DNA from 3 places in the Mesorhizobium sp. P170090 genome. Region 2 is predicted to be linked to each of the others. Evidence: predicted binding sites of a transcription regulator. Region 2 holds the regulator's gene; each other region holds the start of a gene.

Region 1 (3,277 bases), 3.3 Mb from region 2:
CCGACGGTTTCGCTGGCGTCGAGGTCGGCCAGTGTGCGCGCCACTTTAAGCACGCGGTGATAGGCGCGCGCAGAAAAGCCGAGTTTCTCGCTGGCGTCTTTCAGCAGCGACAGGCCGGCTGCGTCCGGCGCGGCGATGTCCTCGATGACAGAAGGCGAGCAATGGGCGTTGGTGGTGGCGCTGGTGACGCCCAGCCGCTCGAAACGTTCGCGCTGGATGGTGCGGGCGCGCGCCACGCGCTGGGCGACGGCTGCACTTTTCTCCGCCCGGTCGGGCCGGATCAGGTCGGCGGCCGAGACCGCCGGCACTTCGATCCTGAGATCGATGCGGTCGAGCAGCGGGCCGGAGATGCGCGCCTGGTAGTCGGTGCGGCAGCGCTCGCCGCGCAGGCAGCGATAGCCGGGCTCGCCGGCCATGCCGCAACGGCACGGGTTCATCGCCGCCACCAGCTGGATGCGCGCTGGATAGGTGACGCGGTGGTTGGCGCGCGCGATCATGCAGTCGCCGGTCTCCAGCGGCTGGCGCAGCGCATCCAAGGTCTGCGGCGTGAATTCGGGAAACTCGTCGAGGAACAGGACGCCGTTATGGGCAAGCGATACTTCGCCCGGCCGCGCCCTGATGCCGCCGCCGACCATTGCCGCCATCGAAGCCGAATGGTGCGGGGCGCGGAACGGCCGCCGGTCGGTGAGCTTGCCTTCGCCGAGCTCGCCGGCCACCGAGGCGATCATCGAGACTTCAAGAAGTTCCTTGGGCGCCAGTGGTGGCAGAATTGAAGGCAGCCTCTGCGCCAGCATCGATTTTCCCGAGCCGGGAGGCCCGACCATCAACAGATTGTGGCCGCCGGCCGCCGCCACTTCCAGCGCCCGCTTGGCGCTTTCCTGGCCCTTGATGTCGGAAAGGTCGGGCAGGTCGCGCGCCGAGACATGGATGCCGGGCTCGGGCCGCGACAGCACCTGCGTGCCGCGAAAATGATTGGCGATGGCAATCAGGCTGCGCGGCGCCAATATGTCGAAATCCTTGCCCGCCCAGGCCGCTTCCGGCCCGCAGCCGAACGGGCAGATCAGGCCTTTTCCCTCGGCATTGGCGCCGATCGCCGCCGGCAGCGCACCGGCGACCGTGGCAATGGTGCCGTCGAGCGACAATTCTCCGAGCACGACATAGGAGGCCAGCATGTCGCCCGGAATGGCGCCGAGTGCAGCCATCAGGCCGAGCGCGATCGGCAGATCGTAATGGCTGCCTTCCTTGGGAAGATCGGCAGGCGCCAGGTTGACCGTCACCTTCTTCGACGGCATCGACAGCCCCGACGCATGCAGTGCCGCCTGCACGCGCTCGCGGCTTTCGGCCACCGCCTTGTCGGCCAGCCCGACGATCTGCATGCCGACCTTGCCCGGCGCGATCATCACCTGGACATCGACCGGCACGGCCTCGATGCCCTGGAAAGCCACCGTGCGAACCCGCGCCACCATCTTGCTCTGCCCCCGGATACCGGCTCGCCTCGGCCTTGTGGTTCAGACCGCGAGCGACGTCAGGACAAGACAACCATAGATTTTAGGCCAAGGCAAGAACATTACAGGAACATGCATTCGTGGTGGTTGCAGCGCGCTGTGCCGGTTGCAAAAACGGAAGATGGTTAAGCAAAATGGAACGGCTGCTCCGCCTCCTCGACCGCGTTTAACAAGGGCGACTAGGCCCTTCGGCAATCTGAGGGTGTTGCTTCTAAGCGGTGATGAAGGCATCGACCGAACCTGAAAGCGATCGATCGATCGCGACCTGCGGTGGAAGCCACTCCATGACAGGATATCGGAAAGGCCAAGGCATGGCGATCCGGCGCGAAGAGCCGCTCTCCAGAAAAATCTCGTTTACAAGGTCTATGAACCGCCCGCGGTCTCGTTCGATTCGTTTCAAAGTTTGCGAACGAATGTAATCCCGGGGAATTCGTCGCTCCTTCAGCGCTAAGACAGCCTCCGCGATGGATCGAGGATCGGGTGGAACTGTGAGCGAATAGTCGTCATCCAGATAAAGGTCTCGGCCGCCATGGTTCGGCGTCGTGACCACTGGAAGGCCCGCGAGAAGATATTCCGTGCTGGCGAACATTGGTCCTTCCAGGTGAGAGAGACAAATTCCCACGGCTGCACGATTTAGATGCGTGTTCACCTGAGCCGGTGCCAATCGGACCGGCTTGCCGGTGCCGTCAAACTCGTTGATAAAGACGTGATGCGGCGCGAGCTCCCTATGCCGATTTATTCGCGCTCTTTCCGACTCCGTCGTGGAGGATCCGCTTGAATCTCGATAGAAGACAAATGCGCAACGCTGGATGCCAAGCGACAAGTCATGGCGCTTCCACGGAGCCAGCTGCGCATTGTAGATTGCATCAAATTCTACAGGGACGTCATCGAGAGGCCTGAATATGTGTTCGGAGGTTGTTGACGTCTTGTTGTGCAGGACGGCGGCCTCGCCGGACTGGTTCAACAGATCAGCCTCTGCCTGAGTGTTGGATAGGAAGATTAGCGCGTGACGGGGGTTCTTGAGTCTATGCAGAACGGCATAGGTCCGGATGGTTTTGACGCTAGCACTGTTTTCGATGGACCAGGTTGGCGAGATGAGAAACCAGGCGCGGTGGCCGCGTGGAAGAAAAGGCATATGACTTGCTAATCCGAGCGGCGTACCGGACATTCCCGAATAGGATATGAACGGATCGTTCGACAGCATACTGGCCTGAAGAGCAGGTTGCGACTTCGCGGAAGGGTGCCCTTTTCTGAGCTTGTGGCCATGACGCAGCATGGCTCTGACAATCTCGAATTTGGTAGGAGGGCGATACCCGTGCTGTAGGGTCAACATGCGGCAATTGCGATCTTGAGTGCGGGGCAAAACTCGCTTCGACAGAGAGAAATTTGGCAAAGAAACATCGCCAGTTGATCGACGGAATATCTCAGGCGATCAAATCTGGTGTACGGAGAAGCGCCTCTTGAAAGAAAACATCGTCCCAAGCGGGGCTGGTTCTCACATCGCGCTACCAACCGTATCCGTTTGCGTAGGCTGTTTCAATCAAGAGGCATTCATCGACACTGCGATCCGATCCGTAGCGGCGCAGACGTACACTGCGTTCGAGTGCGTGGTGGTCGATGATTTTTCGACTGACGGTTCCCGCCGAAGGATTGAAGAGTGTCTGTCCCAGCTTGGCGACAGTCGTTTCCGCTTTCTGCCCCGACTGCAAAATGGCGGGCAGTTGGCAACAATGATGACCGGGCTTGACGCGACAGCCGGGCCCCTGATCTCG
Region 2 (3,277 bases):
TCCGGCCTGCACATGGCGCTGGTTGCCGGCACCATCATGGCGTTGCTGCGTGGCGCCTTTGCGCTGTTTCCCGTTTTCTCTTCGCGCCGGCCGGTGAAGAAATATGCGGCCGCGGCAGCGCTTGTCTCGATCGCCGCCTATCTCGTTATTTCAGGCGTCGTGGTTGCCGCCGAGCGCAGCTTCATCATGCTGGCGGTCATGCTTGTCGCCGTGCTGTTTGATCGCGCCGCACTCACCATGCGCAATCTGGCGATCTCCGCCATTGCCGTCATCCTGGTGTCGCCGCACGAGGTGGTCGGTCCCAGCTTCCAGATGTCGTTTGCCGCCACCGCCGCCCTTGTCGGCGCCTATGCCGGCTGGGCCGATTACCGCGCCGACAAGGTGAGAACGCCGCCGGCAAAGCGCTCCTTCGTCGGCTTCCTGTCGCGAAAATTCGCGCTGGCCATGGGCGGCCTCGCAATGACCTCGATCATCGCCGGCAGTGCAACCTTGCTGTTCGCCATCTGGCATTTTCAGCGTGTGTCGCCGCTCAGCCTGATCGCCAATCTGGCCGTGATGCCGATTGTTTCGTTGATCGTCATGCCCTTTGCCGTGCTCAGCGCACTGGCGATGCCGTTCGGCGCCGACGGGCCGTTCCTCTATGTGATGGGCAAAGGTCTGATGGCGATGATCGCTATATCGGCCTGGATTTCCGAGCGCTCGCCGGTCGACGCCGTCGGGCTGATCTCCATCCGCTCGGTGCTGTTAGTGGCGGTCGCCCTCGTCATCGCCACCATGGCCACCACCTGGCTCAGGTTGGCGGCCGTGCCTTTCGCGCTGGCCGGCCTGTTGACGGTGCCGCAGGTGCTTACGCCAGACGTGCTCATATCCGAGGATGCGCATCTGGTGGCCATGCCGATCGGTGGCGGCGAACTCGCCCTCAACCGCGAACGCTCCAACGAATTCACCACGGACAATTGGAAACGGGCGCTGCGGGCCGAAACCATTATCCCACCTGAGATTTTCGAGGCAACAGATACGCGGTTCGATCTCGATCCGCTCGATCTGCCGCCCGGCTCGCCCTTCTATTGCACCGGCGATCTCTGTATCGCCCGGCACCCTTCCGGAGCCATTGTAGCGCTTGCGAAAGACCGCAAGACGGCGCGGCCGGCCTGTGCCTTCGCGAGCCTGATCGTCATCGATGACGCCACCGCCTACAATCCGTGCCGCGACCCGCTGGTGCTGGTCGTGACGAAGAAACAGCTGGCCCGCGACGGCAGCGCCGCCGTCTTCTTCGATCCGCAATCGGCAGCTGCAGCGCCAACCATCCGCTTCGCCGTCGACAAGCCGTATCGCCCCTGGCACGAGCAACGCCGCTTCTCCCGCGAAGCGCGCGGCCTGCCGCCTTACAACCAGCGTGAAAAGTACAAACCCAAGCCGGCTCAGTAGCGCCGGATCAATCCGACAAGCTTGCCCTGCACCTTCACCCTGTCCGGTCCAAAAATGCGGGTCTCGTAGGCCGGGTTGGCGGCTTCCAGGGCGATCGAGGCGCCCTTGCGGCGGAAGCGTTTCAGGGTCGCTTCCTCATCGTCGACCAACGCCACCACGATCTCGCCGGGGCTGGCTGTGTCGGCATTGCGGATGATGACCGTGTCGCCATCGAAAATGCCGGCCTCGATCATCGAATCGCCCTTGACCTCGAGCGCGTAGTGTTCACCGCCCATGATCATGTCGGGCGGCACCGAGATCGAATGGGTCTGATGCTGGATGGCGTCGATCGGCACACCGGCAGCAATGCGTCCCATCACCGGGATCGACACCGCCGAAACGGCGTCGTCATTGCCGGCCGACATCGAACGCGACGGCGAGCCCGGCTTGATCTGGCGGCCGATACCGCCTTGGCCCATCGCGCCTTGTCCTTGGCCGCCTTGCCCTTGGCCGGTTTGACCAAGACTGCCCTGAATGACGCTCGGCGAAAACTTCCTCGCCGCATTGAGGCCTGGTGCGATCGAGTCGGGCAGCCGCAGCACTTCCAGCGCGCGCGCCCGGTTCGGCAGCCGGCGAATGAAACCGCGCTCCTCAAGCGCCGTGATCAGGCGGTGGATGCCGGACTTGGAGGCGAGGTCAAGCGCTTCCTTCATCTCATCGAAGGACGGCGGGATTCCGCTCTCCTTCAGGCGTTCATGGATGAACATCAGAAGCTCATGTTGTTTGCGCGTCAGCATCGCGGCCCCCAGGGGTTCTGAAACCAGAATCAGAAAAAACAAACCCAGAACAAACACTATCTGTTCCAGTTGTGTTCCGCAACCTTTTAAAGTTTAATGAATGTGTTGACGTTTTGTTCAGCGTGACGTTCGGCACCGCGAGCGGCGCTCGTAGTCGTTCGCCGGCAACGGGGTGAAACGAAGACAAAGTGCCCTGCGTCGTCGGCTACGATCGCCGCTTCCTTTTCGGACGGGGCTGCGCAGCATCCGCCCCGGGTTCACTCTGGGCATAGACCTGCAGCGTGTAGCCGATGTGAGCGGTCATCAGAGTTTTCGCACGTTCGACGTCGCGATCGAGGGCCGCTTCCATCAGGGCGGTATGGTGTTCGATCGCCACGGCGTCGCGCAGGGCCGCCACGGCCTTCCGGTGGCCATCCGTGCGGCCGGCGGCGGCGCGCAGCGTCGGCGCCAGACCCAGGAAGCGGTGATGGCGATGCAATTGGTCGGAAATCGTCGCATTGAAGCGCAGCAGCCAGCTGGATGTCGCGGCACTGAGCAGCGCCGCATGGAAGGCATCGTGTTTTTCGTACCACGCGTCGACCGCATCATCCGATGGATCGTCGAGAACAGACCCGCACCGTGAGAGACGATAGTGGGCGGCAACGACCGCGTCTTCCCACTCACGGTCGCCCTCCTCGATCGATTCCACCAGCAGGGGCAGTTCGACCACCAGCCGCGCACGCGCCAAATCCTCGAGCTCCGCCCGAGAGACGGGAGCGACCGCAAACCCGCGGTTGCTGATGGCGGTCACAAGCCGTTCCGCCTCCAGCCGCGACAGCGCCTCGCGCAACGGCGTCCAGCCGATGCCGTAGGTGTTGCGCAGCGTGCTCAGCTTCAACGGCGCGGCAGGCGCCAGCCGGGTCGCAAGAATATCGCGCCTGAGCAGGCGATAGGCCGCTTCCGTCTTCGAGGTCTGCTCGTCATCCAGCATCGTGATCCATCAGACATAAACGCTCGGCGGATCATTATATATCAAAGCCTTTCAATGGGTGAATTATATATAATGTTTGACAGTTCAAGGGCGACCACTCAAG
Region 3 (3,277 bases), 980 kb from region 2:
CGACACCTCCCATGATGGCTGCGACCTTCTGGAAGGTCTGCATCTCGTGTTCAGTAACGCTGGCGTCTCGCATCCTGGCTTTCAGATCGGCGATGCGTCGGCCCAGTGAGGCCGACGTTCCGATTTCTCTTTTCGACATGGTGGCCTGCTCCTCCCCCAACCCATGCTGTGGACGTACTCAAGTCTGCCTATATATAAGGCAGCGCGAATACAGTCGCCGCAACGCGCGATATCTGGGAAGGTTCCGGCGCCAAATAGTCACGAAATAATACGTGGTGGGACTCGGGTATGTTAAGCGCCGACGCGGCGATAGACACCGCAGCCAGCGGCTGCGGCCATCGGCCTGGCCAACCCGTGTCGCGGGTCGCGAATGCGGGTCGGACTTTGATCGCCGCGCGCGAACAGTCAGCGAGAGGCCGGCACCACGCCGGACACCGAGCGCGCCGTTTCGGGCGAAAACACCACGAAAGCAAAAACCAGAACGGCAGCGGCGACGATGAGCGAGCCGCCGGCGACGATCGGTTCAAGCGCCGGGTTTCCCTGCAGCATCACATACAGCGCCGGCAGCATGATCACCAGGCCGAGTGTGTAGAGCCCGTAGTGGATCATGGCGATGCGACGCGCCGCCTTTTGCGGATTGAGCGCGTAGTAGCCGCCGAAGATGGCGCTCGTCACCCAACCGAGCAGATTGATATGCGCGTGCGCCGGAAAAGCGGCGTGGTCACCCGAGATCGCCATCTGCAGGCCGGCCGCAATCCCCAACATCAGGAACAAGATGGCAGTTTTGAAAAAGAGTTCTGAAACCCTCGGCATGTCATTTCTCCCCCTATGCGGTCTGCGACCGCTTGCGACCTGGAGAATACACCCACGCGCAGAACTTTTCCACGCCCCGGTTATGGGGCCATGCCTGCACAGCTTTTTGCACGCTGTTCGACTTTTCTGGCTGCCACAACCCGGCGCCGCCGCGCTACGGCGTCAGCAAGATGTCGGCGCCCGCTCGCTCGTCGAACACCACCGCGCAGCCGCGCCCCAGCGCCACTGCCGACAGCGCGTTGGCCACCGTCTCGTCCGGCGATACGAAATCACCGGTCAGCACTCGCAACTCCTCCACCGCCCTGGCCATTGACACGCAGTGCCCGGCAACGCGATCGCTCGTGCAGGCGTCAATGACGCTGACGAGGTCGATCATCTCGAACTGGCCCATACCGGCCTCCACAAAAACAGCGTCCCGTCGCGGATATGAACGCCGAGGCGAGAGACAATGTTCCGCAGGTCCGATGCCCAGGCGGAGCACTCGACAGCCCGACCTGGAACGGGCCGGCCGGCGACAACCGCTTCGCTTGACAATAGGCCCTGTTTGTTCTCTATTTGTTCGGCAAAAACGCCTCTCACAACAGACGCGGCTAATGCTGCAACGCCGCAAAGGGAACGGTCGGGATGGAGCCCACCATCCTGCATGCGGATCTCGACGCCTTCTACGCCTCGGTCGAGCAGTTGCTCGACCCGGCGCTCAGGGGCAAGCCGATCGCCGTCGGCGGCGGCGTCGTGCTTGCCGCCTCCTACGAAGCCAGGGTTTTCGGCGTGCGCGGCGGCATGCCCGGACGAAGTGCGCGCGAGCTTTGCCCCGGACTGATTTTCGTCGGCGGCCATTTCGCCGACTATCAGCGGCTGGGCGACGCCGCCATCAAGGTGCTCGACGATTTCACGCCGCTGGTCGAGCGGATTTCCATCGATGAAGCCTTTGCCGACGTCGCCGGCTGCACGCATCTGTTCGGGCCGCCGGCCGAGATCGCCGCCACGGTGCGTCGGCGCGTCCGGGCAGAGCTCGGCCTGCCGATCTCGATCGGCGTGGCGCGCACCAAGCATCTGGCCAAGATCGCCTCGCAGGTGGCCAAGCCCGACGGGCTGGTGGTGGTCGATCCGGACACCGAACTTGCCTTCCTGCATGATCTGCCGGTCGGGCTGATGTGGGGCGTCGGCCCGGCGACCAGAGCGCGGCTGGCCGAGATCGGCATCGAGACCATCGGCCAGTTGGCAAAAACGCATAGCGGGGCGCTGCGAAGGTTGCTCGGGCCCGCCGCCGGCGAAAAGCTGGCGTCGCTGGCATGGAACCGCGACCCGCGAAAGCTCGAAACCCACAGGCCGTCGCATTCCGCCGGCGCGCAGTCGGCGCTTGGCAGACGGCCGGCCGAGGCGCGTATCTTCGGACCCGTCCTGCTGCATCTGGCAGACCGGGTCGCCAGCCGGCTCAGGGCGAAATCACGGCCCGGGCGCACGGTGACGGTGCGCGTGCGTTTCGCCGATCTGCACGCTGTCACACGCTCGCTGACGCTCGATCAGCCGATTTCGGCAACCGCGATGCTGGCCGAAATCGCCGGGGAGCTGGTGCGCGGCGTGCTGGCCGCCAACCCTCGGGAGAAGACCATCTCGCTGCTGGCGATCTCGGTGTCGCAGCTAGAAGAAAGTGCCGAGCTGCAGCTGGAGCTGCCGCTCGGGCTTGCCGATGAAAAGCAGCGGCCCGGCAGCAGGCAAGGCCTGGCGCGCTTTGGCGCCGACCGCGCCATCGACAAGATCCGCCAGCGCTTTGGCAGAGAGGCTGTCGGCTATGGCGCCGTGGCGCTGGAAGCCCGGCGCTCGGTTCCCGATGCCTTCCGCGAACTGGCGGAGAAGGAACTGTGAGTGCGGCGCGACGGCAAGGCCAATGTTTAGGCTGGGCCAGTCCGCGCTGCATTGCCGCTCTGTTTGAGCAGGCCGACCAACCAGGCCAGACCCGCATCCATCAGCGCAACCTTCGGCACGATGCTGTTGATGTTGAAGTGGCCGAGCCGGATGGGCGCATCGACGCCGACGACACCGAAACGGCCGCCATACATGGCGAGGAACCGGCGCGGATAGGCCGATATCAGATCAGTCTGCGCAAGCACGGCCAGTCCGAACATGAAGTTGGGGACAGTCAGCGCGACGCGACGCGACAGGCCGCGTTCAGCCAGCACCCTGTCGACAAACCCGTTCGGATCGCCATTGCTCGAGACGACCATATGCTGCACGCTGCAATAGGCGTCGAGGCACGGATCGCCGGCGAAGCGGTGGCCGGCGCGCATGGCGACAACGAAATCCTCCTCATAGAGCTTGTCGACGGTGAAGCGTGCCGGCAGGCCGTCGAACGGAATCACCGCGACATCCATGGCGCGCGCTTCGAGTTCGGCGACACAGTCGCTCCAGGCAGTAGTGGGCGACGGTTCACCTTGGCGTGGCAGCAGTTGCCGGATGCCGATGT

What was found. The regulator LexA, encoded in region 2, represses DNA repair genes until DNA is damaged. The targets are predictions, from matches to a motif close to TGTTCNNNNTGTGTTCNG.
Region 1: a site for LexA is predicted at 1,561-1,578, ahead of AC3EML_RS04445 (YifB family Mg chelatase-like AAA ATPase). Genes of this name have one in related genera too.
Region 3: a site for LexA is predicted at 1,359-1,376, ahead of dinB (DNA polymerase IV). Genes of this name have one in related genera too.

What each region holds. Positions count from the first base shown of each region.
Region 1 is NZ_JBYNWH010000001.1:888,058-891,334, forward strand. It holds gene AC3EML_RS04445 (YifB family Mg chelatase-like AAA ATPase) at 1-1,466, opposite strand, end outside; gene AC3EML_RS04450 (glycosyltransferase) at 1,717-2,781, opposite strand; gene AC3EML_RS04455 (glycosyltransferase family 2 protein) at 2,966-3,277, shown strand, end outside.
Region 2 is NZ_JBYNWH010000001.1:4,160,759-4,164,035, forward strand. It holds gene AC3EML_RS20155 (ComEC/Rec2 family competence protein) at 1-1,428, shown strand, start outside; gene lexA (transcriptional repressor LexA) at 1,422-2,204, opposite strand; gene AC3EML_RS20165 (GntR family transcriptional regulator) at 2,410-3,174, opposite strand.
Region 3 is NZ_JBYNWH010000001.1:3,177,514-3,180,790, reverse strand. It holds gene AC3EML_RS15150 (hypothetical protein) at 1-139, opposite strand, end outside; gene AC3EML_RS15145 (heme-copper oxidase family protein) at 406-813, opposite strand; gene AC3EML_RS15140 (hypothetical protein) at 968-1,204, opposite strand; gene dinB (DNA polymerase IV) at 1,438-2,679, shown strand; gene AC3EML_RS15130 (LysR family transcriptional regulator) at 2,706-3,277, opposite strand, start outside.